DNA from 4 places in the Streptomyces sp. SudanB5_2050 genome. Region 3 is predicted to be linked to each of the others. Evidence: riboswitches for the same ligand, from Rfam matches in the RefSeq annotation. Region 3 holds a riboswitch; each other region holds the start of a gene.
What was found. Region 3 has a riboswitch for cobalamin ahead of ACFZP7_RS02200 (hypothetical protein). Riboswitches for the same ligand answer to the same signal wherever they lie in the genome.
Positions count from the first base shown of each region.

Region 1: it holds a riboswitch for cobalamin, as region 3 does, so the genes downstream of both, ACFZP7_RS26225 (energy-coupling factor ABC transporter permease) here and ACFZP7_RS02200 (hypothetical protein) in region 3, are expected to answer to the same signal.
Region 2: it holds a riboswitch for cobalamin, as region 3 does, so the genes downstream of both, ACFZP7_RS08775 (cobalamin biosynthesis protein) here and ACFZP7_RS02200 (hypothetical protein) in region 3, are expected to answer to the same signal.
Region 4: it holds a riboswitch for cobalamin, as region 3 does, so the genes downstream of both, ACFZP7_RS11145 (prenyltransferase/squalene oxidase repeat-containing protein) here and ACFZP7_RS02200 (hypothetical protein) in region 3, are expected to answer to the same signal.

Region 1 covers NZ_OZ186760.1:5,872,337-5,879,570, forward strand. The annotation lists gene ACFZP7_RS26200 (TetR/AcrR family transcriptional regulator) at 1-249, shown strand, start outside; gene ACFZP7_RS26205 (MFS transporter) at 798-2,411, shown strand; gene ACFZP7_RS26210 (ATP-binding cassette domain-containing protein) at 2,429-3,280, opposite strand; gene cbiQ (cobalt ECF transporter T component CbiQ) at 3,277-4,026, opposite strand; gene ACFZP7_RS26220 (energy-coupling factor ABC transporter substrate-binding protein) at 4,027-4,362, opposite strand; gene ACFZP7_RS26225 (energy-coupling factor ABC transporter permease) at 4,359-5,063, opposite strand; cobalamin riboswitch at 5,093-5,279, opposite strand; gene ACFZP7_RS26230 (potassium channel family protein) at 5,340-5,852, opposite strand; gene ACFZP7_RS26235 (chloride channel protein) at 5,951-7,234, opposite strand, start outside.
Region 2 covers NZ_OZ186760.1:1,959,390-1,966,623, reverse strand. The annotation lists gene cobN (cobaltochelatase subunit CobN) at 1-401, opposite strand, end outside; gene ACFZP7_RS08780 (cobyric acid synthase) at 398-1,906, opposite strand; gene ACFZP7_RS08775 (cobalamin biosynthesis protein) at 1,903-2,868, opposite strand; cobalamin riboswitch at 2,973-3,114, opposite strand; gene ACFZP7_RS08770 (hypothetical protein) at 3,287-3,508, opposite strand; gene ACFZP7_RS08765 (inorganic phosphate transporter) at 3,543-4,781, opposite strand; gene ACFZP7_RS08760 (class II aldolase/adducin family protein) at 5,005-5,700, shown strand; gene ACFZP7_RS08755 (S9 family peptidase) at 5,815-6,942, shown strand; gene ACFZP7_RS08750 (hypothetical protein) at 7,189-7,234, shown strand, end outside.
Region 3 covers NZ_OZ186760.1:581,877-589,110, forward strand. The annotation lists gene ACFZP7_RS02185 (ABC transporter substrate-binding protein) at 1-547, shown strand, start outside; gene ACFZP7_RS02190 (FecCD family ABC transporter permease) at 544-1,608, shown strand; gene ACFZP7_RS02195 (ABC transporter ATP-binding protein) at 1,605-2,483, shown strand; gene ACFZP7_RS02200 (hypothetical protein) at 2,531-2,989, opposite strand; cobalamin riboswitch at 3,052-3,178, opposite strand; gene pcaD (3-oxoadipate enol-lactonase) at 3,204-4,031, opposite strand; gene ACFZP7_RS02210 (LysR family transcriptional regulator) at 4,132-5,079, shown strand; gene ACFZP7_RS02215 (FAD-dependent monooxygenase) at 5,087-6,583, opposite strand; gene ACFZP7_RS02220 (TetR family transcriptional regulator) at 6,796-7,234, shown strand, end outside.
Region 4 covers NZ_OZ186760.1:2,484,167-2,491,400, forward strand. The annotation lists gene ACFZP7_RS11115 (DUF5336 domain-containing protein) at 1-834, shown strand, start outside; gene ACFZP7_RS11120 (hypothetical protein) at 956-1,246, shown strand; gene ACFZP7_RS11125 (prenyltransferase) at 1,267-2,355, opposite strand; gene ACFZP7_RS11130 (class I SAM-dependent methyltransferase) at 2,352-3,086, opposite strand; gene ACFZP7_RS11135 (glycosyltransferase family 4 protein) at 3,080-4,501, opposite strand; gene ACFZP7_RS11140 (TetR family transcriptional regulator) at 4,696-5,400, shown strand; cobalamin riboswitch at 5,391-5,541, shown strand; gene ACFZP7_RS11145 (prenyltransferase/squalene oxidase repeat-containing protein) at 5,649-6,929, shown strand; gene ACFZP7_RS11150 (SCO2322 family protein) at 6,926-7,234, shown strand, end outside.

The sequences.
Region 1 (7,234 bases), 5.3 Mb from region 3:
GTGCTGAGCGCCGGGCTGGAGGCGATGACCGTCGCCCTGCTGGAGCAGGTCAACACCGGGGCCCTGGAGGACGACGGCACCCGAGCCGCCACGGCCGCGCTCATCGCGGCCGGTGTACCCGAGGCACGGGCCCGGACCGTGGTCCTGGACGTGGCGTCCACGGTGCCCCGGGAGCCCGCGGAGGCCACCGAACCCCCGGCACCCACCCCGCACGACGACCCCCACCCCGCCCACCCCGTCCAGGAGTAGTCCCCCGGCCCCCACGCCCGGCCGGTGTGCTGCCCCGGCCTCAGCGCAGGGGTGAAGCGTCCCGGACCGCGCGCTGCCGGTGGGGGAGTGCCCGGTCGGCCACGGCGCCCGGTCGACCACCGCGCCCGGTCAGGCTGCCACGTTCCGTCGGAGTGCCGCCCAGGCCACCGTGCCCGGCCTTTTCCCGTCCGGCTGCCGCGCCCTGCCGGAGCGCGTCCCCGGCGCAGTCCCCGCCGGTTGCCCCGTCCGCCACCGCGCCCGCCACCGTGTTCCGCTCACCGGCGCCCGCCACCCACCACAGCCCGCCACCCACGACCGCGCTCCGCCCGCTCGACGCACGCTCCCGCGCTCCCCGACCCGCGCTCTCCGCCCCGGGGCCCCCCTGGGCCCCCCGGCCCCCGGGGCACCCCTCGGCACCCGGCGCACCCTCCGCCCTATTTGCTCATCCCTGGGCAACAAAATACCCTGGCAGCATTCTGCACACCGATGGGCAAATAACCGGCCGAGCCGGTCACGTCCGCGCTGCCCTCGCCATCCGGGAGCCTGTTATGTCCCTCCTAGTCACCACACCCGTCGAGAAGATGACCGGTCCCTATCCACGGCGCTGGTGGGCCCTGCTGGTGCTCTGCCTGAGTCTGCTGATCGTCGTCATGGCCAACACGTCCCTGATCGTGGCGGCCCCGGACATGACGGCCGACCTGGGTCTGAGCAGCAGCGACCTGCAGTGGGTCATCGACGGCTACACCGTCCCCTACGCCGCCCTGATGCTGGTCCTCGGCGCGATCGGCGACAAGTACAGCCGTCGCGGCGCGCTGATCACCGGCCTGGTGGTCTTCGCGGGCGGCTCGGTGATGGGCAGCCTGGTGGACGAGACCGGGCTGGTCATCGCGGCCCGGGCGATCATGGGCGTCGGCGCCGCCGTGGTCATGCCGGCCACGCTGTCCCTGCTGGTCGCGGTCTTCCCGAAGGGGGAGCGGGCCCGCGCCATCACGGCCTGGACCGCCACCTCCGGCCTGGCCATCGCGGTCGGTCCGCTGGTCGCCGGCTGGCTGCTGGAGGACCACGCCTGGGGCTCCACCTTCCTGGTGAACGTCCCCATCGCCGTCGCCGCCGTCATCGGCGCGCTGGTCCTCGTCCCGCCGTCCAGGGCGGCCGGCATGGGACGGATCGACTACGTCGGCGGCCTGCTGTCCATCGTCTCCGTCGGCAGCCTCGTCTACGCCACCATCGAGGGCCCGCACTTCGGCTGGGGCGCCGGCCCGGTCGCCGCGGCCGTCGTCGCGGGCGTCGGCCTGGTGGCCTTCGTGGCCTGGGAGCTGCGCCACCCGCACCCGATGCTGGACGTCCGCCGGTTCCTGCAGCGCCCCTTCAGCGGCTCCATGCTCGCCGTGCTGTTCTTCTTCTTCGGCACCTACGGCGCCATCTACTACGCCACCCAGTTCCTCCAGTTCGTCCTCGGCTACGGCGCGCTGGAGACCGGCGTACGGCTGCTGCCGCTGGCCGGGGCCGTGTTCGTCGGCGCCGCGGTGACCGGGAAGCTCACCCCGAAGCTGGGCGTGAAGGCCATGGTGGGCTCCGGCATGCTGATCGGCACCGTCGGTGTCTTCCTGCTGGTCCTCGTCGAGAAGGACTCCACCTACGCCGACTTCCTCGCCCCGATGCTGCTGCTCGGCCTCGCCATCGGCCTCAGCGTCTCCCCGGCCACCGACACCATCATGGGCTCCTTCCCGGAGAGCGAACTGGGCGTCGGCGGCGGCGCCAACGACACCGCGCTGGAACTCGGCGGTTCCCTCGGCATCGCCGTCCTGGGCTCCCTGCTAGGCACCGCCTACCGCGACGAACTCGCCGGTCTGGTGGGCGACCGCCTCCCGGCCGCCGCCCTGGACACCGCCCAGGACTCGGTCGGCGGCGGGCTGGCCGTCGCCGAGCGGCTCGCGACCAGTCCGGAGGCCGGACCCCGGCAGGCCCAGGCCCTGGCCGACGCCGTGAACCAGGCGTTCGCCCACGGAGTGTCGGCGACCAGTCTGGTCGGCGGGATCATCATGGCCGCCGGCACCCTGATCGTCCTCGCCGTCCTCCCCGGCCGCCGTGGCGCGCGGCAGCGGCCCGAGGAGAAGCCGGCCGAGGCGCGGCACGCGGAGTACAGCGACTCCGCTCGCTGACCCCGGGCGGGTCCGCGTCACTCCGTCAGCGCGGCCAGCTCCTCGGCCGTACGCGGGCCCGCCGCCGACTCCGCCAACAGCCCCCGCGCCCGCAGCACCGACGCCGCCGCCACCCCCCACGGCAGGCGCAGCCCGGCCTGCCGCAGCAGTTCCGTGCGGGCCAGCGTCGCGGCCGCCGGGCCGGTGTGCACCCCGCCCGGGGTGAGCAGCGCGACCTCGTCCGCCCAGCGCAGGGCGAGGTCGACGTCGTGGGTGGCCATCAGCACCGTGGTGCCGGCCGCGCGGAGCCGGTCCAGGGTGGCCAGCAGCCGCTCCTGCCCGTCCGGATCGAGCCCGGCCGTCGGCTCGTCCAGGATCAGCACCCGGGGCCGCATCGCCACGGCGCCGGCGATCGCGGCCCGCTTGCGCTGCCCGTACGACAGCAGGTGGGTCGGCCGGTCGGCCAGCGCGGCGATGTCCAGCGCGGCGAGCGCCTCCCCGACCCGGGACCGGACCTCCGCGTCGGACAGGCCGAGGTTCAGCGGCCCGAAGGACACGTCCTGCGCCACCGACGCCGCGAAGAGCTGGTCGTCCGGGTCCTGCACCACCAGCTGCACGGTGGTCCGCAACCGGGTCAGCCCACCCCGGTCGTACCGCACCGGCTCCCCGCCGAGGGTCAACCGCCCGGCGTGCGGCCGGAGTCCGCCGCTGAGCAGCCGCATCAGCGTCGTCTTGCCGCTGCCGTTGCGGCCCAGCAGGGCGAGCGCGCGCCCCTCGTGCACCGCGAAGTCCAGGCCGGTCAGCACCGGAGGGTCCTCCTCGTACGCGAAGGACACACCCCGCAGGGCCACCAGGGCCGTCGATTCCGTCGACCGGTCGGGCTCGTTCACGACAGGGGTCCTTCCAGTACGAGGGTGAGGCCGGCCAGCGCCGCCAGCAGCGCGACGCTCGCCGCGGTGAACCGCACCGAGACCCGCGCCTCGGGCACCAGCACCCGCAAGGTGCCGTCGTAGCCGCGCCCGGCGAGCCCGGACTGCAGCCGCGCCGCCCGGTCGAAGGCCCGCACGAACGCCGTGGCGCCCAGCCCGCCGAGCGAACGCCAGGCCGCGGCCCGGCCGGTGTGCCCCAGCCGCGCCGCCTGGGCCTGCCGCACCCGACGCACGGAGTCGAGCAGCAGGAAACTCATGCGGTACGTCACCAGCGCCACGTCCACCACCGGCGCGGGCACCCCGGCCCGTACCAGCCGGGGCAGCAGGTCGGACATCGGCGTGGTGAACGCGAAGAGCAGCACCCCGAGGGTGGCCGCGGAGGTACGCAGCAGCAGCTCACCGGCGCGCACCGGCCCGCCCTCCGCCGCCGTCAGGAAACCGCCCAGGCCCCCGACCTGAACGAGCAGCGGCAGCGCCCCCGTCACGCAGAAGCCCAACGGCACCCGGTACGCCCGCCACAGTCCGCGCCCGGGCACACCGGCCGGTCCCAGCAGCACGGCGAGCGCCGTCACCAGCACCAGCGCCGCACCCGGCCAGGGCGGCAGCGAGATCGCCAGCACGGTCAGCCCGAACCCGAGCACGGCCTTGTCCACGGGATGCCGGCGGCGCCAGCGACTGCTGTGCGCCGCCGCGTCGATCGGCAGCACTCAGTCCCCTTCGGGGGTGTCCCGCGCGGCCGCCGCCCGCTCCTCGCCCTGCCGGCGTCCCCGGCGCAGCCCGAAGTAGTACGCCAGCACGCCCGCGCCGATCGCGGCCTGGAGCGCGAACAGCGCCGACTCGACCTCCCCGGAGGGCGGTTCGTACAGCGGCGAGAACCACGGCTCGTAGTCCGGCTCGATCTCGGTGATCGTCCGCTCCGCCTCCGCGTCGGCCCCGGCGAACGGCTCCTCCTTGTGGTCGCCGAGCCCCAGCACCAGTGGCAGCACCGCGAGCGCGGCCACGGCGAGCAGCAGCAGGGCGTTGATCTTCGCGTTGCGGCTCACCGGGCCACCGCCCGCTCCTTGGCCCCGGCGGTCCCGGACTTCGCCGGCAGCACGCCCAGCCGGGTCAGTTCGCCCTTGCTGGACTGCACCAGCAGCCGCATCACGATCACCGTGAGCAGGCCCTCGCTCACCGCGAGCGGGATCTGGGTGACGGCGAAGACCGACCCGAACTTGCCGAGCGCCCCCAGGAACCCGCTGCCCGGGTCGGGGAAGGCCAGCGCCAGCTGCACACTGGTGACGCAGTACGTGGACAGGTCGGCGACGAACGCCCCGCAGAACACGGTGACCATCAGCGGCACGTCGTAGCGGCGCAGCAGCCGGTAGGCGCCGTACCCGGCCCAGGGGCCGACGACCGCCATCGAGAAGACGTTGGCGCCGAGCGTGGTCAGTCCGCCGTGGGCGAGCAACAGCGCCTGGAAGAGCAGGGTGATGGTGCCCAGCACCGCCATGACCGGCGGCCGGAAGAGGATCGCGCCCAGACCGGTGCCGGTGGGATGCGAGCAACTGCCGGTGACGGACGGCAGTTTCAGGGCCGACAGGACGAACGTGAAGGCCCCGGAGGCGCCGAGGAGCAGCGTGCTCTCCGGGTGCTCCCTGACCTCACGGGTGAGTGACCGTACTCCGTGGACGACGAACGGCGCGGACGCGGCACCCCAGGCGATCGCGTGCGCCGGTGGCAGAAAGCCCTCGGCTATGTGCATGACTCGGCAGACCCTCTCCAGCACCTCGTGGATGGACGACGCGCCTTGGCCGGTCTCCTGGCTTACGGGTACCACCGCCCGTGCCCCGCCTTCCCGGATCGCAAGCGATCCAGTGGCTGCCCGCGAGGGCCGGAGCCGGACTTCCCGATTCACAGTGGCGAGGGCCGCACCGGCATCGCACCGGATTTCCCGTTCACCAAGGCGTGACGACGGTAGTGGTCCCGCCCGGCCGGTGACAAGCGGGCCTCCGGGCCGGCCGACGCGCCGAGCGGCCCGTCACCCGGCCCGGTCCCGGCCCCGGTCCCGGTCCGTGCGACGGACCACCATGTCGCGCATCCGCTGGGTCAGCGCGGTCGCGGCGGCGGTCAGGAACACGAAGCTGTAGGCGATCTGCAGGACGGTGATGATCCGCGCCGACTGACCCCGCGGGGTGATGTCGCCGTACCCGACGGTCGCCAGGGTGACGACGGTGAAGTACAGGGCGTCGACGCGGGTGTGCAGACCGGTGAACTCGCCCGGCTGCTTGGCGAGGGCGTAGTAGGTGGCCGAGAAGACGTGCACGGACAGGACGATCAGCAGGGACAGGACCATCCCGGGCCGGGAGTCCGGCCGGTCGACCAGCACGTGCCGGATCTGCCGGAGCAGCAGCACCGCCACCACGGTCAGGATCAGGGCGAACAACAGCCAGCTCAGCACGGGGCGTTGCGGGCCCAGGTGATCGAGGGGGAGGAGGAAATAGGCCACGACCACGCCCGCCGCGGCCCCGGCCCGCACCACCCAGGGCCGCACCGCCGGCCACCCGCCCCGCACCACCCGGGACCGCACCGCGGGCCACCCGCCCCGCACACCCCGGGGCCGCGCCGCGGGCCGCTCGGTCCGCCGCCCCCTCACCGCGCCGTCCCGGCCGGCGCCCCGCCCTCCGTGCCCGCGCCCGGCTCCCCGTCCGCCCGGGGTTCGGTCCGGCGCGCCACCTGGGCGACGATGAACGCCACCACCGACCCGGTGACGATCAACGGCATCTGGTCGTGCGCGTCGCCGCCCACCAGCAGCACCGACAGCACGGCGCTGGCCAGCGGCAGCCCCGTCACCGCGGCCGCGGCGGCGGAGATGCCGAGGGCGAGCGCCGGGGTCACGCCGAAGCCGGGCAGGCCGGAGCAGGCCAGCGCCGTCGCCGTGCCCAGCAGCACCGCCGGGAAAATCGGGCCGCCGCGCAGGCTGCCCAGCGCGATGCCCCAGGCCAGCCCCTTGCAGGCCACCAGCGCCACCAGCGCGCCCACCGACCAGGCGTGCGGATGCGCGGCGAGCTGGGCGAGCGTCGCCTGCCCGGACAGCGCCGCCTCGGCCGGGGAACGGCCGGTGATCAGGGCGTACGCGGCGATGCAGACGCCGACCGCCGCGGCGCAGACCACGGTGCGGACGGTCGTGCGCTCCCGCGTCCAGGAGACCGTGCGCCGGCCCAGCCCGCGGGCGAGGGTGACCAGCACCGCGATCAGGGCCGCCGTGGGCACGCCCCACAGGAAGTCCCCGGCGTCCGGGGCGGCGCTCGGCGGTACGTCCCGCAGGGCCAGGGCGCCGATCTTCAGCCCGGTCCACTGGCCGAAGCCGGTGAAGACCAGGGCGCCCGTCGCGCTGGCCAGCAGACAGGGCAGCAGCAGGGCGACGAGTTGGGCGCCGCCGAGACCGGCGCCCTCGATGAGCAGGACGGCCGCGACGACGGGACCGCCGAGGATGGTGGAGATCGCGGCGGTGGAGCCGGCCGTGGCGAGGACCGCGCCGGCCCTGGGGTCCGCGGCCGCGCCGGCCCGCCGCACCGCCAGCAGGGCCAGCCCGCTGCCCACGGCCATCAGCGGCGCCTCCGGTCCCAGGACCACCCCCAGGGGCAGCGTGGCCAGCGCGGCCAGGACGGCGCCGGGCAGCGCGCGGGGGCCGACGGGCGCGCCGCCCAGCCCGTTCACCGGCAGATGGCCGCCGCCGCCCGGCATCCGGGTCACGATCGGCGCCAGGATCAGGCCGGCCAGCACCAGCGCGGGCAGCGGCCACCACCAGGGCGGATCGTCGTACCCCACCGCCTCGGGCAGTGCCGTCCACACCCAGTGCTGCAGCTCGTGCTGCAGCCCGACGAAGAAGAAGCAGGCCAGCGCGATGGGCACGCCCAGCAGCACGCACAGCAG
Region 2 (7,234 bases), 1.4 Mb from region 3:
CGCGGCTCCTCGAAGCCCTCGCCGGTCAGCAGCACGGTGTCCGACAGGAACCGGGCGAGCTGGGTCAGGTTGTCCGGACCGCCCTCGACCAGATAGCGCAGCGCCTCCGCCACCACCCCGGCCGGCACCGAGGACTCGGCCATCAGCTCGGCGTCCGGCACGCTCTCGCCGCCCAGCAGGACGGTCGGGACGCCGGCGGCCTTCAGCGCGGCGAGCCCGTCCTCCCAGGCGCGCTTGCCGCCCAGCAGGCGCACGACGGCGACGTCCGCGCCCTCCACGAGCGCGGGCAGTTCCTCGCGTACGTCGACCCGGGTCGGGTTGCCGATCCGGTAGGCGGCGTCCGACGCGCGGGCCGCCAGCAGGTCCGTGTCGGCGGTCGACAACAACAACACTGTGCTCATGCGGGCGCTCCCGGTGGGATGAAGGGCAGTCCTTGCGGCGCGCCGGACTCGATGAGCCGCCACAGCGCGTCCGTGTCCGCGTGGTGTTCGATCAGGTCGCCGAGCCGGTCGAGCTGCTCTTCGCGCAGCGCGGCGAACGAGGTGTCGGGGGCCGGCACGAAGCGGCGGCCCGCGGCGGCGGCCACCTCGCGCAGGAACGCCCGCCGGAAGCCGTCCGACTCCAGCGAGCCGTGCCAGTGCGTGCCCCAGGTCTGGCCGACCCGGCAGCCGTCCAGGAAGGGCTCGCCGCCCGCGACCTCGGCGACCCCGTGGTGGATCTCGTACCCCTCGACCCGCTCGCCGAGGGCCTCGCCCCGTGGCCGGGTGAGGGTCTTCTCGCGGGCGAACCGCACCCGCACGGGCAGCAGTCCGAGCCCGTCCACATTACCGGCCCGCGACTCGACCTCGTCCTCGATGTGCTCGCCGAGCAGCTGGAAGCCGCCGCAGATCCCGAGCACCGGGCGCCCCTCGGCGGCCCGGCGGGCGATCGCGTCCGCGAGCCCCCGCTCCCGCAGCCACCGGAGCGCCCGGACCGTCCCGCGCGTGCCCGGCACGATCACCAGGTCCGCGTCGGACAGCTCCTCCGGCCGGTCCACGAACCGCACCACGACGCCGGGTTCGGCGGCCAGCGCGTCCACGTCGGTGAAGTTGGACATCAGCGGGACCGCGCAGACGGCGGCCCGCAGCACGTCGTCCCCGACCGGTGGCGCGACGACGGACTCCCGCACCGTTCCCCGCAGGGAGACGCGCAGCCCGTCCTCCTCGTCGATGCCGAGCCCGTGCCGGAAGGGCAGGACGCCGTACGTGTGCCGCCCGGTGAGTCCGTGCAGCATCTCCAGACCCGGCTCCAGCAGCGACACGTCGCCCCGGAACTTGTTGACGAGGAACCCGGCGACCAGCGCCTGGTCCTCGGGCGCCAGCAGCGCCACCGTGCCGAAGAAGGAGGCGAAGACGCCGCCGCGGTCGATGTCGCCGACGACGAGGACGGGGAGCCCGGCGCCCCGGGCGATCCCCATGTTCACGATGTCGGTCCGGCGCAGGTTGATCTCGGCCGGACTGCCCGCCCCCTCGCAGATCACCGCGTCATACGTGCCCCGAAGCTCGGCCAGACAGTCCAGCACGGTGCCGAGCAACTGCTGCTGCCGGCCGCCGTGGTAGCCGCGGGCGCTCATCTCGCCGACCGGCTTGCCCAGCAGCACGACCTGGCTGCTGCGCTCACCGCCCGGCTTCAGCAGCACCGGGTTCATCTGCGCGGTCGGCTCCACGCGGCACGCCTGGGCCTGCATGGCCTGCGCCCGCCCGATCTCGGCGCCCTCGCGCGTCACGAACGAGTTGAGGGACATGTTCTGCGCCTTGAACGGCGCCACCTTCACGCCCTGCCGCACCAGCCAGCGGCAGATCCCGGCGGTGACGACGCTCTTGCCGGCGTCGGAGGTGGTGCCGGCGACGAGGAGGCCACCGCTCATGACGTACGTCCCTTCCTGACGATGCCGCGCGCGAGCATCCGCGTGCCCGCGCACACGCCCAGCGCCAGCCAGCCCACGCGCCGGGAGAGCCGGACGGCCCGCTCGATGTCGCCGCGGCCGGCCCGGACGGCGCGTCCCGCCGCCCCGTTGAGGACCGGCCGGTGCTCCACCCGGCCGCCGTAGGAGAGCGTTCCGCCCAGCCGCACCCCGAGGGCGCCCGCGAACGACGCCTCCACGGGCCCGGCGTTGGGGCTCGGGTGCCGTCCGGCGTCGGCGCGCCAGGCCCGCGCGGCACCCCGGGGGCCGCCGCCGGCCACGACGGCCAGGAGGGCGGTCAGCCGGGCGCCCGGCCAGCCCGCGAGGTCGTCGAGCCGGGCCGAGGCCCAGCCGTAGCGGCGGTACCGGGGCGACCTGTGGCCGACCATCGCGTCCAGGGTGTTCACGGCCCGGAAGCCGGCCAGCCCCGGAACTCCGGCCACGGCGCCCCACACCAGGGCGCCCACCACCGCGTCCGAGGTGTTCTCGGCGACGGACTCCACGACGGCCCGGGCGATCCCGTCGGCGTCCAGCGCCTGCGGGTCCCGCCCGCACAGGTGCGGCAGCCGCGCACGGGCCGCCTCCACGTCACCGGCCTCCAGGGCACGGCCGATGGCACCCGCCTCACGGGCGAGCGAGGTGCCGCCGACGACCGACCAGGTGGCGGCGGCGGTCAGCGCGACCGAGGCGGCGGGGGAGCGGCGTACGGCACGGGAGGCGGCCAGCCCGAGGGCGGCGGCGCCACCGGCGCACACGGCGGTGTGCAGCGCGCCCCACCCGCGGTGGTCGCGCCACAGCACCCGTTCCACGGCACCGGCGGCACGGCCGAACGCGGCGACCGGGTGTCCGCGGCGCGGGTCGCCGAGGAGGAGGTCACCGAGGAGGCCGGCGGCGGCGCCGTACGCGAAGACGCGTTCGGCGCGCACGGCTCAACCGGCCGTGGGGAGGGGAAGGCGAAGGGTGTCGCTGGTGAGCCTGGAACGGCAGCCGCGCATGGCGATAGGTCCTCACTCAGGGTGTCCGCGCCCTGGTTCGAAGAGCACGGCGGTGAGAGTTCCTGGCTCCCGGGGATCACTCCCCGGTCACAGTGGCGGGACCGCGCCGGATTCACACCGGGCTTCCTCTCCAGCCGCCGCATTGGCTCCGGCAGTCCACCACGCCCCGCGAACACCCGTCAACTTGCCGTTGACCTGCGAGGGGGGAGTGTGCGAAGGCCCACACACGGAAGGCGTGCGCGGGCGCGGGGGAGTAGTGCGGGGTGGGCGAAAAGGGCGGGGCGCCGGACGGACCCCGAGGTCCGTCCGGCGCCCCCGCACCACGACGTGCGCCGCGCCGGTCCGCCGGCTAGGCGACGATCAGATAGATGCCGTACGCCACCGCCGCCGCGCAGGCCGCGAAGCACGCGTACGCGCCGGTGACCGCGAGGCCGGCGGAGCCGCCCTCGGCGGCGGCCCGCTCCTGGCGGGAGAGGCCGGCGATGCCGAGGGTGAACAGGCCCACCAGGACCACGGTGGCCACGAGGCTGACTCCGAAGACGGAGCCGAGAGCTGCCCAGTCGATGCTCATGGAGGTTCGTTTCCTTCGTACCCGGGGCGCGGGTTCAGACGGTGGTGGTGGCCGAGGGGGCCTTGGGCTCGGACGCCGAGGACGCGACGGCGGCCGCCGGCTCCCCGGTCACGCCCGCCGGGGGCGGGGTCACGGCGGCCATCGCCTGGGTCACCACGCCGGCCGCCTCCGGCTCGTCGTCGACGACGTTGGTGTGGTCGACGACCTCGCGCCGGGAGATCTTCCAGATGGCGGCGCTGGAGACGACCAGGAAGACCGCGACCAGGGCGGTGCCCCAGTCACCCAGACCGCAGACCCACTCGGCGATCGCGGCGACCAGGGCCGCGGCCGGCAGGGTCAGGCCCCAGGCGACGAACATCCGGGTGGCCGTGGACCAGCGGACCACGCCGCCCTTGCGGCCGAGGCCCGCGCCCATCACGGCGCCGGAGACCGAGTGCGTGGTGGACAGGGAGAAGCCGAGGTGCGAGGAGGCCAGGATGACCGTCGCGGCGCTGGTCTGGGCGGCGAAGCCCTGCTGCGGCTGGAGGTCGGTCAGGCCCTTGCCCATGGTGCGGATGATGCGCCAGCCGCCGAGGTAGGTGCCGAGCGCGATGGCGATGCCCGCGGAGAGGATGACCCACATGGGCGGGTCGGAGTCGGGGGCGAGCGCGCCGCCGGCGACCAGGGCGAGGGTGATGATGCCCATCGTCTTCTGGGCGTCGTTGGTGCCGTGGGCCAGCGAGACCAGACCGGCGGAGGCGATCTGCCCGGCGCGGTAGCCCTTCGCGGCGGCCTTGCCGTCGGCCTTGCGGCCGAGCCGGTACGTCAGGCGCGCGCCGAGCATCGCCGCGATGCCCGCGACCAGCGGGGCGGCGATCGCCGGGAGGAGCACCTTGGTGACGAGCACGTCGCCGTGGACCGCGCCGACGCCCGCCGAGGCGATCGCGGCACCGATCAGGCCGCCCATGAGGGCGTGCGAGGAGCTGGACGGGAGTCCGACCAGCCAGGTCAGCAGGTTCCAGAGGATCGCGCCGACCAGGGCGGCGAAGATGACCTCGGGACGGATGCCGGTCTCGTCCACGAGACCCTTGGAGATCGTGTTGGCGACCTCCACGGAGAGGAAGGCGCCGACAAGGTTGAGGACGGCGGACATCGCCACCGCCACCTTGGGCTTGAGCGCACCGGTCGAAATGGTCGTTGCCATCGCGTTGGCGGTGTCGTGGAAACCGTTCGTGAAATCGAACGCGAGAGCGGTCACCACCACAATCGCGAGGATCAGCGAGAAGCTTTCCATTTACCCAGGCAATCGTTCGAGGTCATTGGCTGGACGAACGTAGGTAACCATGGTGAACGGAAGATGAACTGGGCAGGGCGTCGCGGTGACCGGAACCGGGGCCGCCGCCTCCCTCCCCGTGTGCGCTCCGATGCTCTCCGGAGACGTCCCTGGCAGGATCGCCGCGACGCCGGTCGGCGGCGGTCGGAACGGGCCCGGAGCGGGCGGGGAGGAGACGGTGACTGTGACGTATTCGCGGGCCGGACGGGCGGCGGAGCAAGCGGAACCGGAAGAGGAACGGGAGCGGAGGGCGGCCTGGGAGGCGCTCGTCGCCACGGCCCGGCGGACGGTGACGGACGGGCTGGTGGTCGGCACCTCCGGCAACGTCTCGGTCCGGGTCGGCGACACGGTGCTCGTCACCCCTTCGGGTGTGCCCTACGACCGTCTGGCCCCCGAGGACGTCACCGGCGTCGACCTCGACGGCCGGCAGGTGCTCGGCACGCTGGTCCCGACCAGCGAGCTGCCCATGCACCTCGCCGTCTACCGGGCCACCGACGCCCGTGCCGTCGTCCACACCCACGCCGTGCACGCCACGGCCGTCTCGCTGCTCGTCCCCGAGCTGCCCCCGGTCCACTACATGACCGCGGCGCTCGGCGGCCCCGTGCGCGTCGCCCCCTACGCGGCCTACGGCACGGAGGAACTGGCCCGCCACGTGCTCGACGCCCTCGCCGGCCGCACCGGCTGCCTCCTCCAGAACCACGGCACCCTGACCTACGGTGCCTGCCTCGACCAGGCGTACGACCGCACCGCCCAGCTGGAGTGGATGTGCCGGCTGTGGCTGACGGCCTCCTCGGTGCCCGGCCGGTCACCGTCGCTGCTGACCGGGGAGCAGCTGGCCGAGGTGGCCGAACGCCTGGGCGGGTACGGCCAGCGCCCCTGACCCGCGCCGCACGGCCCGCGCCCCCGCCCCCGCCTCGGGCCCGTTGATCCGAACGGGCCCGTCCGCCCGCCGTCCCGGTGGCTTACTCCGGAGCCCCCCGGGAAACTGAAAGGCGTGCGCATCCTCCCCGCGACGGCCGCCGCCGTCACCGCAGCCCTGGCCGCAGGGGCGGCGAGCGTCGCCGCCGGACGGCTCGCCAGCGACGCCGCGCTCAAGGCGCCGCCCGGACGGCCCCTGCCCACCGAGCCGAGGCTCACCGTGCACGGCACGGCCGCCGGACAGATCACCCTCACCCGGGACCTGGCCGCGCTGCGACCGGGCCGCTACGGCCTGGCCGGCGACGGCTCCCACGCGGTCGTCGGCCCGGTCCTCGGCACCGCCGACCACGGCGCCGACACCGTCGTACGCCGACTCGAACGCGTCACCCACGGCACCCTCGGCGCCGGCGACCGGGCCTGGTTCACCCCGAACCTCTACGTCGGCAACCCGGGCACCGCCCTGGACCTCGACTTCGCCGACGTCGAGGTCCCCGGCGAACTCGGCCCCCTCCCGGCCTGGTTCCTGCCCGGCTCCCGCCCGACCTGGGTCATCGCCGTGCACGGCCTGGCCGCCACCCGCGAACACGCCCTCAACCTCATCGCGCCCCTGCACCGCCGCAGCGTCCCGGTGCTCGCCCTGGCCTACCGCGGCGACGTCGGCGCCCCGCCCTCGCCGGACGGCCTGCACCACTTCGGCGAGACCGAGTGGCGCGATCTCGACGCGGCCGTCCGCTACGCCGTGGACCACGGCGCCCGCCAGGTCGTCCTGCTCGGCTGGTCCACCGGCGCCACCATGGCCCTGCGCACCGCCGCGCTCTCCGGCGTGCGCGAGCGCATCGCGGGGCTCGTCCTGGACTCCCCGGTCCTCAGCTGGGAGACCACCCTGCGCGCCCTGGCCGCCGCCCGCCGCACCCCGGGCGCACTCCTGCCGCTCGCCGTCCGCGCCGCCCAGGGCCGCGCCGGCCTGCACGCCGACCACGACGCGGGAACCGCCGGCCTGTACCGCCCGGCCGTCCCGACCCTGATCTTCCACGGCCCCGACGACGCGGTCTCCCCCTGGCGCCTCTCCCGCCGCCTTGCCGACACCCACCCGCGCCTGGTCGCGCTGCACACGGTCAGGAGCGCACCGCACGGCGCGATGTGGAACGCCGACCCCGACGACTACGAGGAGACGCTGCGCCGCTTCATGACCCCGCTGGTCTGACCCCGAAGCCCTCGCGCCGCCTCCGCCGGACCGCGCGGCCCGCCCTCGGCCCGCCGCCCCGCACCGGGCGCGTACGCGGCCCCGCCGAACGGGTGGCAGCCGCGCACCGTACCGGTTCCGTTTAGTGCTGTACGGGTGGCTTGATCCCCGCCCGGAAGGGGTTCTGGACCGGTGTGTCCCCGGTCCCGGACAGGGCTCACCGCATTCCGTTTGGGTTTTCGGACCGTCAACCGGAAGACTGCACCCGTGACGTCCCGTATCCCGCGCGACTCCAGGCTCCGACTCGTCCGCC
Region 3 (7,234 bases):
TGACGGCTCGCGGACGGCGCCGCTGACCATGGAGACGGTCTACCGCGAGGTGCGGGAACTCGCCCGGGTCTTCGGGGTGGAGGACCGCGGTGAGAAGCTGGTCTCCGGGCTGAAGAGCCGGGTCGCGAAGGCCACGTCCGGGATCCGCGCCGGGAACACCACCGTCCTGTACTGGTTCGCGAACCAGGAGTCCCCCTACATGGCGGGCTGCTGCGGCGCGCCCGGCATCGTCACCCGCGCGCTCGGCGCCGAGAACGTCTTCGACGACAGCACGCGGGAATGGCCGCAGATCAACTGGGAGACCGTGGCCGACCGCGACCCCGATGTCCTGGTCCTCGGTGACCTCACCCGCAAGTCGCAGACCGCCGAGTCCGCCGCGAAGAAGATCGCCTTCCTGGAGTCGAATCCCGTGACGAGGAACATGACGGCCGTGCGGGAGAAGCGGTACGTGCTGCTCAGCGGGCAGGCCATGAATCCGACGATCCGCACCGTGGAGGGCGTGGAGAAGGTGGCCACGGCACTGCGCCGGTACGGGCTCGACCGATGACCACTCCCCTGCGGTCCTCCCCGGTCCGCCCGGCGTGCGGCGCGGCGGGTGGGCTGCGCCTCGCGGCCGGCCTCGGCAGCGGGCTGGCGGTGCTCGCCGTGTCCGTCGCCGTGGCCGTCACCATCGGCCCGGCCGACATCGGAGTGGGCGACGCCTGGTCCGTGGTCGCCTCCCGTCTGGGCTGGGCCACGACCGATCTCACACCGATCCGCGAGGGCATCGTCTGGAATCTCCGGCTGCCGCGCACCCTCCTCGCGGCGGTGTGCGGGGCCGGACTCGCGGTGTGCGGCGCGGTGATGCAGTCCCTGCTGCGCAATCCGCTCGCCGACCCCTTCGTCCTGGGCGTCTCCTCCGGGGCGTCGACCGGCGCGGTGGCCGTGATCGTGCTCGGCGCCGGCGGCGGTGTCCTGTCCGTCTCCGGCGGCGCCTTCGTGGGTGCCCTGGGCTCGTTCGCGCTGGTGCTACTCCTCAGCCATACGCTCGGCGGGACGACGGACCGCGTGGTGCTCTCCGGAGTGGCGGCGATGCAGCTGTTCTCCGCCCTGACGTCGTTCGTCGTCACGACGGCGGCCGACGCGGAGACCACCCGGGGCGTGCTGTTCTGGCTGCTCGGCTCGCTCAGCGGGGCCGGTTGGACCGAGGTGGGACTGTGCACGGCCGTCCTGGCGCTCGCCCTCGTGGTGTGCCTGGCCCACGCCCGCACCCTGGACGCGTTCGCCTTCGGCCAGGACGCCGCGGCGGCGCTCGGGGTCTCGGTGGCCCGGACCCGGCTGGTGCTGCTGTGCGTCACCGCGCTGCTGACCGCCGCGCTGGTCAGCTCGGCGGGCGCGATCGGCTTCGTCGGTCTGGTGCTTCCGCACGCCGCGCGCGCCCTCGTCGGCCCGGGGCACGCCCGGCTGCTGCCGGTCACCGCGCTCGCCGGCGCGGTGTTCCTCGTCTGGGCCGACACCCTGGCCCGTACCGTGCTCGACCCCCAGGAGGTGCCGGTGGGAGTGGTGACCTCGCTGGTCGGGGTGCCGGCGTTCGTCCTGGTCCTGTACCGCACGAGGAGGGTGCGATGAAGTCCCGTACGGCGCGGCGCGACGACGGTGCCCGGCCGCCGCGCCCCGGACCGGCAGCCGCGGCCCAGGCACCCGACGGCGCCTCGCACACCGGGCGGCCCACCCTCGTCGCCGACCGTGTGAGCCGGGCCTTCGACGGCCGGCTGATCCTCGACGGCGTCAGCCTCGCCCCACGGCCCGGCTCCGTGACCGGCCTGCTCGGCCCCAACGGCTCGGGGAAGTCGACGCTGCTGCGGCTGCTGTCCGGCGTCCTCGCCCCCGCGTCCGGCGTCGTCACCCTCGACGGGCGTCCCCTCGGCGACTGGGGACGCCGTGCCGTGGCCCGGCGCGTGGCCGTCGTCGAGCAGCATGCCGACACCCTCGTCGAGCTGACCGTTCTCGACGTCGTACGCCTCGGGCGCATCCCGCACCGACGCGCATGGGCGTCCGCCGGCGACGCCGACGAGGACGCCGTGCGCACGGCGTTGAAGCGCACCGGTCTCACCGATCGCGCGGACCGGTTCTGGCACACGCTCTCCGGTGGCGAGCGCCAACGCGTGCAGATCGCCCGCGCCCTGGCCCAGGAGCCACGCGAGCTGCTGCTGGACGAACCCACCAACCACCTGGACGTCCAGCACCAGCTCGAACTGCTGAACCTCATCGCCGAGCTGCCCGTCACCAGCGTCGTCGCCCTGCACGACCTGAACCTGGCGGCCATGTACTGCGACCAGGTCGTCGTGCTCCGGCAGGGCCGGGTGGTCGCCGCCGGTCCCCCGGGCGACACGCTCACCGAGTCCCTGATCGCCGACGTCTACGGCGTGCGCGCCGAGGTCACCCGTCCCGGCCCCGACGACCGGCCGCACATCCGCTTCCTGGGCACGGTCGCGGTCAACTGACGTGCGACTGCTCCCCGTCCGGCCGTCCCGAGGCTTCATCCGTGCGGTCAGGGGACCCGGCGCCGCCTCGGTGGTGCGATGGAGTACAGGTCGAGGATGTCCGGCAACGGTGCCGCCCCCGGTCCGCCGGCGCGTACCCAGGCGGTGATGTCCTCGGTCGCGTCCGGGTCGTTGACCAGTCCGAGCCAGACGGGGCGGGCACCCGCGGCGCGGTGCTCGGCGGAAGGCTGCACGACGACGACGTTGGCGTGGTCGCAGACGTCCAGGCAGTCGGAGACGCGGACCGGCGCCGCCGTGCGCAGGCGTTCGATCTGGGCCGCGTGGTCGACTCCGGTCACCTTGGGGCTGCCGCAGCAGCAGTCGCGGCACACGACGATGCGGCACGGCACGGGGTCCGCCTGCGTTCCGGTCGTCGCGTCGTCCGTCGGCGTTCCCGTCGTCGCGTCGTCCGTCGGCGTTCCGGTCGTCGCGCAGTCCGCCGTTCGTCCGGTCGGCGTTGCGTGCATGGGGTGCCGTCCCTCTCTCCGGGGAGATCCGCCCCGGTGGTCCGTCGAGGAGGCGACCGCGTGAGTCTCCTGGCTCTCGGGTCGATGCTCGTCCCGGTCTTCCCACCCGCTGCCGGGCAGTGACCTGTCGGGACTCGCTCGCCGATCACAGTGGCGGGACCGCGCCGGATTCACACCGGCTTCCTCGTTCCGCCGTCGCCTTTGTCGTCGGCCATCATCCCATCGCGTGCTCGGAGCCCGACCGTTGCGTGAGGAACGCCACCACGGCGTCCAGGAACTCCGCCTGGGCTTCTACGTTGGCCATGTGCACCGTGGGCAGGACGGTGAGGCGAGCGCCGGGGACGGTGGCGGCGAGTTCCCTGCCGTGGTCGGCGGACGTGACGGTGTCGTGCTCGCCCGCGATGACCAGGGTCGGGCTGAGGATGAGTGCGGCGGTGCGGCGCAGGTCGTAGTCGCGCACCGCGGCCCAGCTTCCGGCCACGCCCTCGCGCCGCGTGGCGAGCAGGGTGCGGCGGAAGCCCTCGACGATCTCGTCGTCGCCCCGCAGCATGCGGGCCGGGAACCAGTTGTGCAGGAATTTCTCCGCGGTGGCCCGCATGTCGGGTGCTTCGAGCAGTTCGGCGATCGGCCGGTCCCACTGACGCGCCGGGCCGAGGTGCGCGGCGGTGTTGGAGAGCACCAGGCGGTCCACGCGCTCCGGGACGTGTATCCCCAGCCACTGCGCGACGATTCCCCCCAGCGACAGGCCGAGCACGTGCACCCGCTCCAGGCCCAGGGCGTCCAGCAGCTCCACCACGTCGCGCCCCAGCCGGTCCAGGGAGTACGGGCCGTTCGGGACGTCGGACGCGCCGTGGCCGCGGGCGTCGTAGCGCAGCAGACGGAAGTGCTCGGTCAGCGCCGGCACCTGACCGTCCCACATGTGGAGGTCGGTGCCGATGGAGTTCGAGAGCAGCAGCACCGGCTTGGTCTCGTCACCGTCGAAGCGGTAGGCGATGCGGACGCCGTCGCCGGTGGTGATGGCGGTGGGGGTCTGAGAAGTCATGTCGTCTCCCGTGATCCAGCGGCTTGTGCGCTCAGCCTAGGAACGGCGCTCGCAGGGTTCCATTACAAAGATCGGAAGAACCTTGTAGCTTCTGCGGACGATGTCGAACTTCACGCTCCATGAGTTGCAGTGCTTCAACGCCGTTGTGGTCCACGGCGGTTTCCAGGCGGCCGCCGAGCGGCTGCACCGCTCGCACCCCTCCGTCTTCGCGGCCGTCGCCAAGCTGGAGCGCCAGCTGGGGCTGGTCCTGCTGGACCGCTCGGGCTACCGGGTCGGGCTCACCGAGGCGGGGCGGGCCTTCCACCGCAAGGTCCGCCTGCTGCTGCACGAGGCCGAGGAACTGCGGACCTACGCCGCGCAGTTGGCGATGGGCGAGGAGGCCGAACTGCGCGTGGTGCTCGGCGACCTGTGCCCGCTTCCACCGGTGCTGGAGCTGCTGAGCCGTTTTTTCGCGCCGCGCCCGCAGACTCGGCTGCACCTGCAGTTCGAGACGGTCACCGGCCCCTGGGAGCGGCTGCTGGAGGACGAAGCCGACCTGATCGTGCACCGGGTTCCCAAGAGCGACGTGCGGATGGAGTGGATCGATCTCGGCCGCGTCGCGCTGGTCCCCGTCGTGGCGCCCGGTTTCCTGCCCTTCCCCGCGGACACCGACATCACACCGCAGCGGATGCAGGCCTTCACCCAGTGCGTGGTCCGGGATTCGGCGCGGCACCCGGCCGAGCAGGGCCATTTCCTGGTCGAGGGCGCGCCCCGGAGTTCCGTGCCGGACCACCTGATGAAGAAGGAGCTGATCCTGCACGGCATGGCGTGGGGGCACCTCCCGCGGTTCCTGATCGAGAGCGAGTTGCGTGACGGAACCCTGCTGTCCATCGCCGGACGGCACTTCCCCGGTGTGGTCGAGGAACTGTCGGCGGCTCGCCGGCGCGACCGGCCGCACGGGCCGGTCGCCGACCAGCTGTGGGACTTCCTGGCCCGCCACGCACCGCTCCTGCGGCCGGCGCTCGGCCGGGTGCCCGAGGCCGACGGAGCGCCGGAACGGCACAGGTGACCTCGCATCACCACGATCGTGACGGGGTGCCGCGGCGAGCCGCGGTACGTCCGGTCAGCGCCCGGACCACCGCCTCGTCGATGTCCGCCGTGTCCGCCCTCTCCGCCGCCCAGGCCACGTATCCGTCGGGCCGTACCAGGACGGTCGTCCGGCGGTCACCCGCCCAGCGCCCCACGGTCAGCCGGCCGTCATGGGCACCGGGACCCTCGTAGGCGCAGGGTGTGATGAGCACGAACCGGCCGCCGCGCAGCGCCTCGTGGAGCCGGCCGTCCCGCAGGGCGACGTCGGGGACGCGGGTGCCGGTGAGGCGGTGGGCGCCGCGAGGGGCGGGGTAGGCGTAACCGATCCCGGTGAGCTGCCCCAGGGCCTTGCGCCGGACGGGCGGGACCAGGTCGACGAACGCGGCGACCAGGGTGCGTACGGCGCGCAGCAGGGGGTTGCGCGCACGGGCCAGCCGGACCAGTCCCCCACTGCTGCGCAGCACGGCCCGGCCGACCGGGTGGCGTTCGGACTCGTAGCTGTCGAGGAGCCGTTCGGCCGCCCGCCCCTGGACGACGGCGGCGAGCTTCCAGCTCAGGTTGGCGGCGTCCTGGAGGCCGGTGTTCATGCCCTGCCCACCGGCCGGGGAGTGGATGTGCGCGGCGTCGCCGGCGAGGAAGACCCGTCCGACCCGGTAGCGCGGTGCCTGGCGTTCGTCACTGTGGAAACGGGAGAGCCAGCGAGCGTCGTGCATGCCGTAGTCGGTGCCCAGGGCACGGCGGGTGATCTCCCTGACCTCGTCCAGGTCGAGCGGGGCGTCGTCGGAGACCTCGTTGCGGCGGTTCCAGCCCATGACCCGGTACCAGCCGTCGCCGAAGGAGGCGATCATCGCGAAGGTGTCGCCACGCCCGTCGACGGTGAGGACCCCCTCGGGCTTCCGTGCGAGTCGGACGTCGGCCAGGATCAGCGACTTGATGACGGAGACACCGGGGAAGTCCAGGCCGATGGCCTCCCGCACGGCGCTGCGGTGACCGTCGGCGCCGACGACATAGGCCGCCCGGCGTGTGACGACCGTCCCGTCCGCGCCGCGCAGATCGAGGTCGACGCCCTCGTCGTCCTGCCGCAGCCCCACGACCTCGCTCTCGTACGCGAACTCGACCCCGGCGTCCCGGGCCCGCCGCTCCAGGAGCCGCTCGACCTCGTACTGCGGGGTGACGAGCAGGAAGGGGAAGCGCGAGGGCAGCGTGCTCAGATCGAGGGAGAGGTGACGGAAGAGGCGCAGGCCGGTGAGGGTGTCGCCGGTGGTGAGGAGTTCGTCGGCGAGGCCGCGGGCGTCGAGCTGCTCCAGGGTGCGGGCGTGCACCCCGAAGGCTCGGGAGAGGTTGCTGATGCCGCGCGGGCGCTTCTCGACGAGGGTCACGGCGACGCCGGCCGTGGCGAGGTCACCGGCGAGGAGGAGGCCGGTGGGGCCGGAGCCTACGACGATCACGGTGCGGTGGGTGGCGGTGCCGGCGGTGCCGTTCATGGGGCCTCCTGTTGCCGACGCGTCCTTGCCGACGCGTGCTTGCCCGATGTGTGCTTGCCATCGCTCGTTGACCAACAGCTGTTGACCAACACGCGTTGACCAACGCTTGTTGACGAAGATACCGAGACGCCGCAGCCGACGTCAACAACCGTTGGCACACACATGTTGGCGAACAGTTGTTGACCTACGCTCGTTGGCCTACGCTCGTTCCCGTGAACGGCAGCGACAGCACCTCCACGGTTTCCGGCTCCAGCGCCCCCCGACGCTCCGACGCCACCCGCGGCGCGATCCTCGCGGCGGCCCGCGAGCGCTTCGCGGCGGACGGCTACGAGCGAGCCACCATCCGCGCCATTGCCAAGGACGCGCACATCGACCCGTCGATGGTGATGCGGTACTTCCGGAACAAGGAGGGCCTGTTCGCGGCGGCCGTCGCCATCGACCTCCGCCTGCCGGACGTGAGCGGGGCGGACCGCCGGCCCGACGCGGGACGGATCCTCGTCGAGCACTTCCTCGACCTGTGGGAGGACAACGAGGTGCTCACCGCCCTGCTGCGGGTCGGTGCGACCAACCAGGCCGGGGCGGAGCGCATGCAGGGCATCCTGCGCGATCAGCTGCTGCCGGTCGCCCAGCAGGTGTGCCCCGACCCCGAGC
Region 4 (7,234 bases), 1.9 Mb from region 3:
GGCGACGGCGTGGTGATCGGAGCAGCGGTGTTGCTGTTCATCGCGTCATTCCTCGACATCTACTCGATCGAAGGTGCTCCGGACAGCGCCGAAATCCCCAGCCTGTGGGGCAGTGGGTCGGTCGTACTCGGTGTCGTCCTGGCGGGCGTCATCGGGGCCGCGCTCGTCGTCGTGGCGCGCGCTCTGCCGCAGCCCAGGAAGGTGGCGGGCCTCGACCTCGGCCAGTTCGGCGTCGCGTTCACGGTCTTCGCGGCCTGGTGCGCGCTGGGCAACATCTTCGACCCGGCCGGAGCCTTCGACAACGACGGGGGCGTGGACAACATCGGGGCCGGCACGGGCCTGATCCTGGCCCTCGTCGCCACCCTGCTCATGGCGGCCGCGGCCGTCGCCACGCCGCTCGTCCCGGCCCTCAAGGGCTCGCTGATCCCCGCCGCCCGTCCGGCCGCGCCGCAGCCCTACGGCGGTCAGCCGCAGGGTGGTTACGGCTACCCGGGCGCGCAGCAGCAGCCGTACGGCGCCCAGCCGGGGCAGCCCGGTCAGCCGGGTCAGCCGGGCCACTCCTTCGGTGGCGGCCAGCCCCAGCCGGGCCAGCCGCAGCCGCAGGCCCCGCAGCAGGCGCAGGCGCAGCCGGCCGGGGACTTCTCGCCGTTCTGGTTCGCCGTGCCGGTGCCGCGTCCGCTGTTCGCGGAGGACGGCTCCCCGACGCCGATCGCCGAACTCGCGCCGGGCACCTGGTACCTGGCCGTCGAGCAGCGGGGCGCCAACCTGGTCGCGCAGACGCAGGACGGCCGTCGCGGTGTCCTCCAGGACACCTCCGGCATCCAGCGCGGCTGACCGCGCGGACCGTCCGTTCGACGTCGACGGCCCCCCGCCCACCGGAGTCTCCGGGGCGGGGGGCCGTCGGCGTACCGGACGCCGCAGGTTTCATACAGGCATTCGAGGCCAGACGGAAGTCATGTCCCCTCGAACTCGCAGTGGTTCCAGCGCCGGGACGGCCGTCGCGGTCGTCGCCGACATCATGGCCGGCGTCCTCGGGCTGTGGATCCTCATGTACCTGTTGGAAGCCAACCGAGCCAACGATCTGGTGCAGTTCGTCCACGAGGTGGCCGACGTGCTCGCCGGCTGGTCGCGCGACCTGTTCACCTTCGACGAGGCGTGGGCCCGCGTCGTCGCCGGTTACGGCCTGGCCGCCGTGGTCTACCTGTTCGTCGGCCATGCGATCGCGGGCCGTCTGGGCCGCCGTTGACGCCTCGCGGCGCCCGGCGCCTAGACGCAGCAGTCCGGGTCGAGTCCCCTCGGCAGGCGGTCGCCGGAGAAGACCTGGCAGGTGGCCTCGTGGCCGCCCAGCGCGGCGACGGCGAGGAGCAGTGAGCCGGCGGTCCAGGTGGTGAGTTCGCGCGGCCATATGGCGTCGTCGTCGAAGACGTAGCCCGTCCAGTACAGGCCGCTGTCCGCGTCCCGCAGGTGCTGGATCGACTGGAGGATCTCCAGGGCGTGGTCGGACTCGCCGACCGCCCACAGAGCGAGGGCCAGTTCGGCCGACTCGCCGCCGGTCACCCACGGGTTGGGCACGACGCAGCGCACGCCGAGGCCGGGGACGACGAAGCGGTCCCAGCTCTCCGCGATGCGGGACCGGGCCTCGGTGCCGGTCAGCGCGCCGCCCAGCACCGGGTAGTACCAGTCCATCGAGTAGCGGCCCTTGTCCAGGAACCGCTCCGGGTGGCGTCGGATGGCGTGCCGCAGCGCACCGGCCGCCAGCTCCCAGTCGGGCTGCGGCTCTTCGCGCTGTTCGGCGATGGCCAGGGCGCAGCGCAGCGCGTGGTGGACGGAGGAGCTTCCGGTCAGCAGCGCGTCCGCGGTGTCCGTGCCGTCGTCGTCGCGGCGCCAGCCGATCTGTCCGCCGGGCTGCTGGAGGCGCAGGACGAACGCGATCGCCGCGTGGACGACGGGCCACATCCGGTCGAGGAAGGTGTCGTCGCCGGTGGCCAGGTAGTGGTGCCAGGCGCCGACGGCGACGTAGGCGACGAAGTTGGTCTCGCGGCCCCGGTCGGTGACGTCGTCGTGGGCGCCGTCGGCGTAGGCGGCGTACCAGGAGCCGTCCTGGTTCTGGTGGCGGGCCAGCCAGGTGTAGGCGCGCTCGGCGGCCTCGTGCTCGCCGGCCGCGTCCAGGGCCATCGCCGCCTCGATGTGGTCCCAGGGGTCGAGGTGGTGGCCGCGGAACCAGGGGATGGCGCCGTCCTCCTGCTGCACGGCGAGGATGCCGCGGACGGTGGCCGCGGCCTGTTCGGCGGTGAGGACGCCGGGCAGGACGAGGTGTTCGGTGCGGGGGGTGCGGGGCGCCCGGGACGAGGTCACGCGGCGTCCACCGGCGGCAGGTGCGGCTTGGTGGCGTAGGCCACGAAGCTCTTGCCGATCAGCGGGTTCAGCGCCTGCTCGGCGACCCGGGTCGCCAGCGGCTTCTTCATGATGTCCCAGACCAGCAGCTTGTGGTACGCCCGCACCGGCAGCGCCTTGTCGTTGTCGACGCCGAAGGCGCACTTCAGCCACCAGTACGGCGAGTGCAACGCGTGCGCGTGGTGGGTGCCGTAGGGCTTGAGGCCGGCCTCGCGGATGCGGGCGAGGAGCTGGTCGGCCTTGTAGATGCGGATGTGGCCGCCCTCGACCTCGTGGTAGGCGTCGGAGAGGGTCCAGCAGACCTTCTCGGGGCCGTAGCGGGGCACGGTGATCGCGATGCGTCCGCCGGGCTTGAGGACGCGGACCATCTCGGCGAGGACGCCCTTGTCGTCGTGGATGTGCTCCATCACCTCGGAGATGATGACGACGTCGAAGGACTCGTCCGGGAAGGGCAGGGCGAGGGCGTCGCCCTCCATCGCGGTGGCGGTGGCGCCGGCCGGGGCCTCGCCGGCCTCCTCCATCGCCGCGAACCACTTGGCGACCTCGCGGATCTCCTCGGCGTTCTGGTCCAGGGCGACGACCCGGGCGCCGCGCCGGTAGCACTCGAAGGCGTGCCGGCCGGCGCCGCAGCCGAGGTCCAGGACGCGGTCGCCGGGGGCGAGCGGGAACCGGGAGAAGTCGACGGTCAGCACGTGGCCCTGCTTTCGGGGTAGACGCCGGTGTCACTGGTGTCGCGGTGGGCGCCGCGGTCGCCGGTCGGGGCCGCGGCGGGGGTGGCCCCGGGGGCGGTGGCCGAGGGGCCGATGGCCTCGCGGTAGCGGGCTGCCGTGCCCTCGGCGGCGCGGGCCCAGGTGAAGTGCCGCAGGACGCGGGCGCGTCCGGCCGTGCCGAGCCGGGCCCGCAGTTCGCGGTCGCCGAGCAGCCGGTTCAGTCCGGCGGCCAGGGCGCCCGCGTCGCCCGGCGGCACCGCGAGGCAGGTCTCGCCGTCGGGTCCGGCGACCTCCGGGACGGCACCGCCGGTGGTGGCGAGGAGCGCCGTGCCGGTCGCCATGGCCTCGGCGGCGGGCAGCGAGAACCCCTCGTACAGGGAGGGCACGCAGGCGACCTCGGCCGAGCGCACCAGGTCGACCAGTTCGGCGTCGGTGATGCCCTTGACGAAGTCGACGGCGCCTTCGAGGCCGTACCGCTCGATCGCCTGGGCGACCGGTCCCTCGGCGGGCCGCTTGCCGACGACGACGAGGTGGGCGGCGGGCTGCTCGGTGCGCACCTTGGCGAGCGCCTCGACGAGGAAGACCAGGCCCTTGAGGGGCACGTCCGCGCTGGACGTGGTCACGATCCGGCCCGGCACCTTCGGCACCGACGGGTCGGGCGAGAACAGGTCGGTGTCGGCGCCGATGTGGACGACGTGGACGCGGTCGCCGCGTACGCCGAGGTGGTCGACGATCTCCTGGCGGGAGGTGCCGGAGACGGTGAGCACGGACGGCAGGCGGCGGGCGACGCGCTTCTGCATGCGGGTGAAGGCGTACCAGCGGCGCACCGAGTACCGGCGCTTCCAGCCGTCGGCGGCGTCGAGTTCGAGCTGCCGGTCGACGGTGATGGGGTGGTGGATGGTGGTGACGAGGGGCGCGCCCACGTCGCCGAGCAGCCCGTACCCCAGTGTCTGGTTGTCGTGGACGACGTCGAAGTCGCCGCGGCGGGCGCGCAGGTGGCGGCGGGCCCGCAGGGAGAAGGTCAGCGGCTCGGGGAAGCCGCCGGTCCACATGGTGCCGACCTCCAGCGCGTCGATCCAGTCGCGGTACTCGTCGCGCTTCGGGGTGCGGAAGGGGTCGGGCTGGCGGTAGAGGTCGAGGCTGGGCAGCTCGGTGAGGGAGAGCCGGTCGCCGAGGCCGTGGTCCGGGCCGTCGTCGAGCACGGGGTAGGGCTGGGAGCCGATCACCTCGACCCGGTGGCCGAGGCGGGCCAGTTCGCGGGAGAGGTGGCGGACGTAGACGCCCTGGCCGCCGCAGAACGGGTTCCCCTTGTAGGTGAGGAGCGCGATGCGGAGCGGTCGCAAGCCGTCGGCGGCGGGCTCCGGACGGGGACCCGTCCGACTGGCCTCAGCGGTCACCCTGGGCCCCCTTCTCACTGCACTGTCCCGCGACCCTATGCCGGGACGTTAATCTAGAACAAGTTTCAGACTTGATCGTTCAGAGGCTCCGAATCTACCGGCAGGTAGGGACGCTGTGACGAGTGGATCAGGTGATTCACGCCACGGCCCGCCCGGGTGCCGGACACCCTGCCGGGCCGGACGACGGGGAGAAGGTGACCGAGGTGGACAATCCGGAAGCGGTCGCGCCCCCTCCGGGGCACCGTTCCGCCGCCCCGCCCCTGACCGAACGGCAGCGCGAGCGGCGCCGCCGCATCCTGCACGCGACCGCCCGGCTCGCCTGCCGGGGCGGTTTCGAGGCGGTGCAGATGCGGGAGGTCGCGGAGTCCTCGCAGGTCGCCCTCGGCACGCTCTACCGCTACTTCCCGTCCAAGGTGCACCTGCTGGTGGCCACCATGCAGGACCAGTTGGAGCAGTTGCACGCGACGCTGCGCAGGAACCCGCCGGGTGGCGAGACGGCCGCGGACCGGGTGGCGCGGACCCTGATGCGGGCCTTCGGCGCGCTGCAACGCGAGCCGCGACTGGCCGAGGCGATGGCGCGCGCCCTGACCTTCGCCGACCGCAGCGTCTCCCCGGAGGTCGACCAGGTCTCGCGCCGGACCACGGCGATCATCCTGGACGCCGTGGGCGGTCCGGAGAACCCGACGGCCGCGCAGTTGTCGGCGGTCCGGGTCATCGAGCACACCTGGCACTCGACCCTGATCGCCTGGCTGTCCGGCCGCGCGTCGATCGCGCAGGTGGGGGTGGACATCGAGACGGTGTGCCGGCTGATCGACGTGACGGGGGCCGGGGAGCCCGTCGCGGCGGGCGGCGGGGAGCGTGAGCGGGCGCACGGTTCCGGGCCGGTTGCCTCCGGGTAAAGTGGCCGCGTCGTCATCACACCCGTACGGGGGGAAGCCGGTGCAATTCCGGCGCTGACCCGCAACCGTGAGCCACTCGCCGAGCCCCTGGACGCTCCGGGTGGTGAGCCGGACTGCCCCGCGCGGACGTGACCGGCTCACGTGCCCGGCACCCGCCGGCGCACGGGCACCGTCGAGGCATACGGGGCCGAGCCGCCCGGGAGTGCCCGTGCTGCCCGACCCCGCGCAGGGAAAGGCACCCGCCGCTCATGAACGTCCGCCGTCGCAGCAGCGCCGCGGCTCTGGCCGCCATAGCCGTGATCGGCGCCGCCGCCGCGCCCGCGGTCGCCGCCGACCCGTCGCCGTCCACGTCGTCGTCCGCCCCGTCCGGCAAGTCCGGCGGCACCGACGGCCTGTACGGGTCCGCCGATCCCCAGTACGACGGCGTCTGGCGGCAGTCCCTCGCGCTGCTCGCGCAGGACACGGCGGGCGTGATCCCCTCGTCGTCGGCCGTGAAGTGGCTCACCGACCAGCAGTGCGACAACGGCGCCTTCGCCCCCTTCCGCGCCGACCCGGCCAAGGCGTGCGACGCCAAGACCATGGTCGACACCAACAGCACGGCCGCCGCCGTCCAGGCGCTGTGGGCCGTCGGCGGGCACGGCGACGCCGTCGAGGAGGCCCTCGGCTGGCTGAAGTCCGTGCAGAACGCGGACGGCGGCTGGGGCTACACCCCCGGCAGCCCCAGCGAGGCCAACTCCACCTCCGTCGTCATCGGCGCCCTCGCCGCCACCGAGACCGACCCGGGCACCGTGAAGAAGGGCGGCAAGTCCCCGTACGACGCCCTGCTGGCGGCCGCCCTGCCCTGCGCCGGGGACGGCGGCGCCTTCGGGTACCCGGACCAGGACGGCAAGCCGGTCGCCAACGCGGACGCGACCGCGGCGGGCGTGCTCGGCGCGCTCGGCAAGGGCCTGGTCGCCGAGGCCGGCGAGAAGACCGCCGACGCCACCTGCACGGCCTCGGACGAGCCCACCCGCGAGCAGGCCGCCGCGAACGGCGCCGCCTACCTCGCCGGCGCCCTCGCGAAGGACGGGCACCTCACGTCCGCCCTCGGCGGCTCCGCCGAGCAGCCCGACTACGGCAACACCGCCGACGCGGTCGTCGCGCTCGCCGCGCAGGGCGGCAAGGACAAGGCGGCGAAGCCGCTGGCCTGGCTGGAGAAGAACGCCGCGAAGTGGGCCGGGGAGAGCGGCCCGGCCGCCTACGCCCAGCTGATCCTCGCCGCGCACGCCACGGGCACCGACCCGCGCGACTTCGGCGGCACGGACCTGGTGGCGGCGCTGAACGCGACCGGGCCGGCCCCGCAGGGGGTGTCGGCCGAGGACTCCGCGACCGCGAGCGACGAGGACGGGAAGGACCAGAAGGACCAGAACGACCAGCAGGAGGACGGCGACTCCGGCTTCGGCGTCTGGTGGTTCGTCGGCGTCTGCCTGGTCTTCGGCATCGGCATCGGCTTCCTGCTCAGCGGCCGCACCAAGAAGCAGCAGCCGTGACCCGCCGCGTCGTACTCCTCGTCCTGGCCGCGTTCGTGCTGATCGGGACCGCCGGCCAGGCGCAGGCCGCCGGCTACCGCTACTGGTCCTTCTGGGACCGCGACGGCGACACATGGGTCTATGCCACCCAGGGCCCGTCCCTCGCCCGCCCCTCCGACGGCGACGTCCAGGGCTTCCGCTTCGCGGTGAGCGCCGACTCCCAGGACGCGGCCCGGCCCCGCGGCACGGCGGACTTCGCGTCGATCTGCGCGAAGACACCGGCGAAGGAGGGCACCAAGCGCGTCGCCCTGGTCCTCGACTTCGGC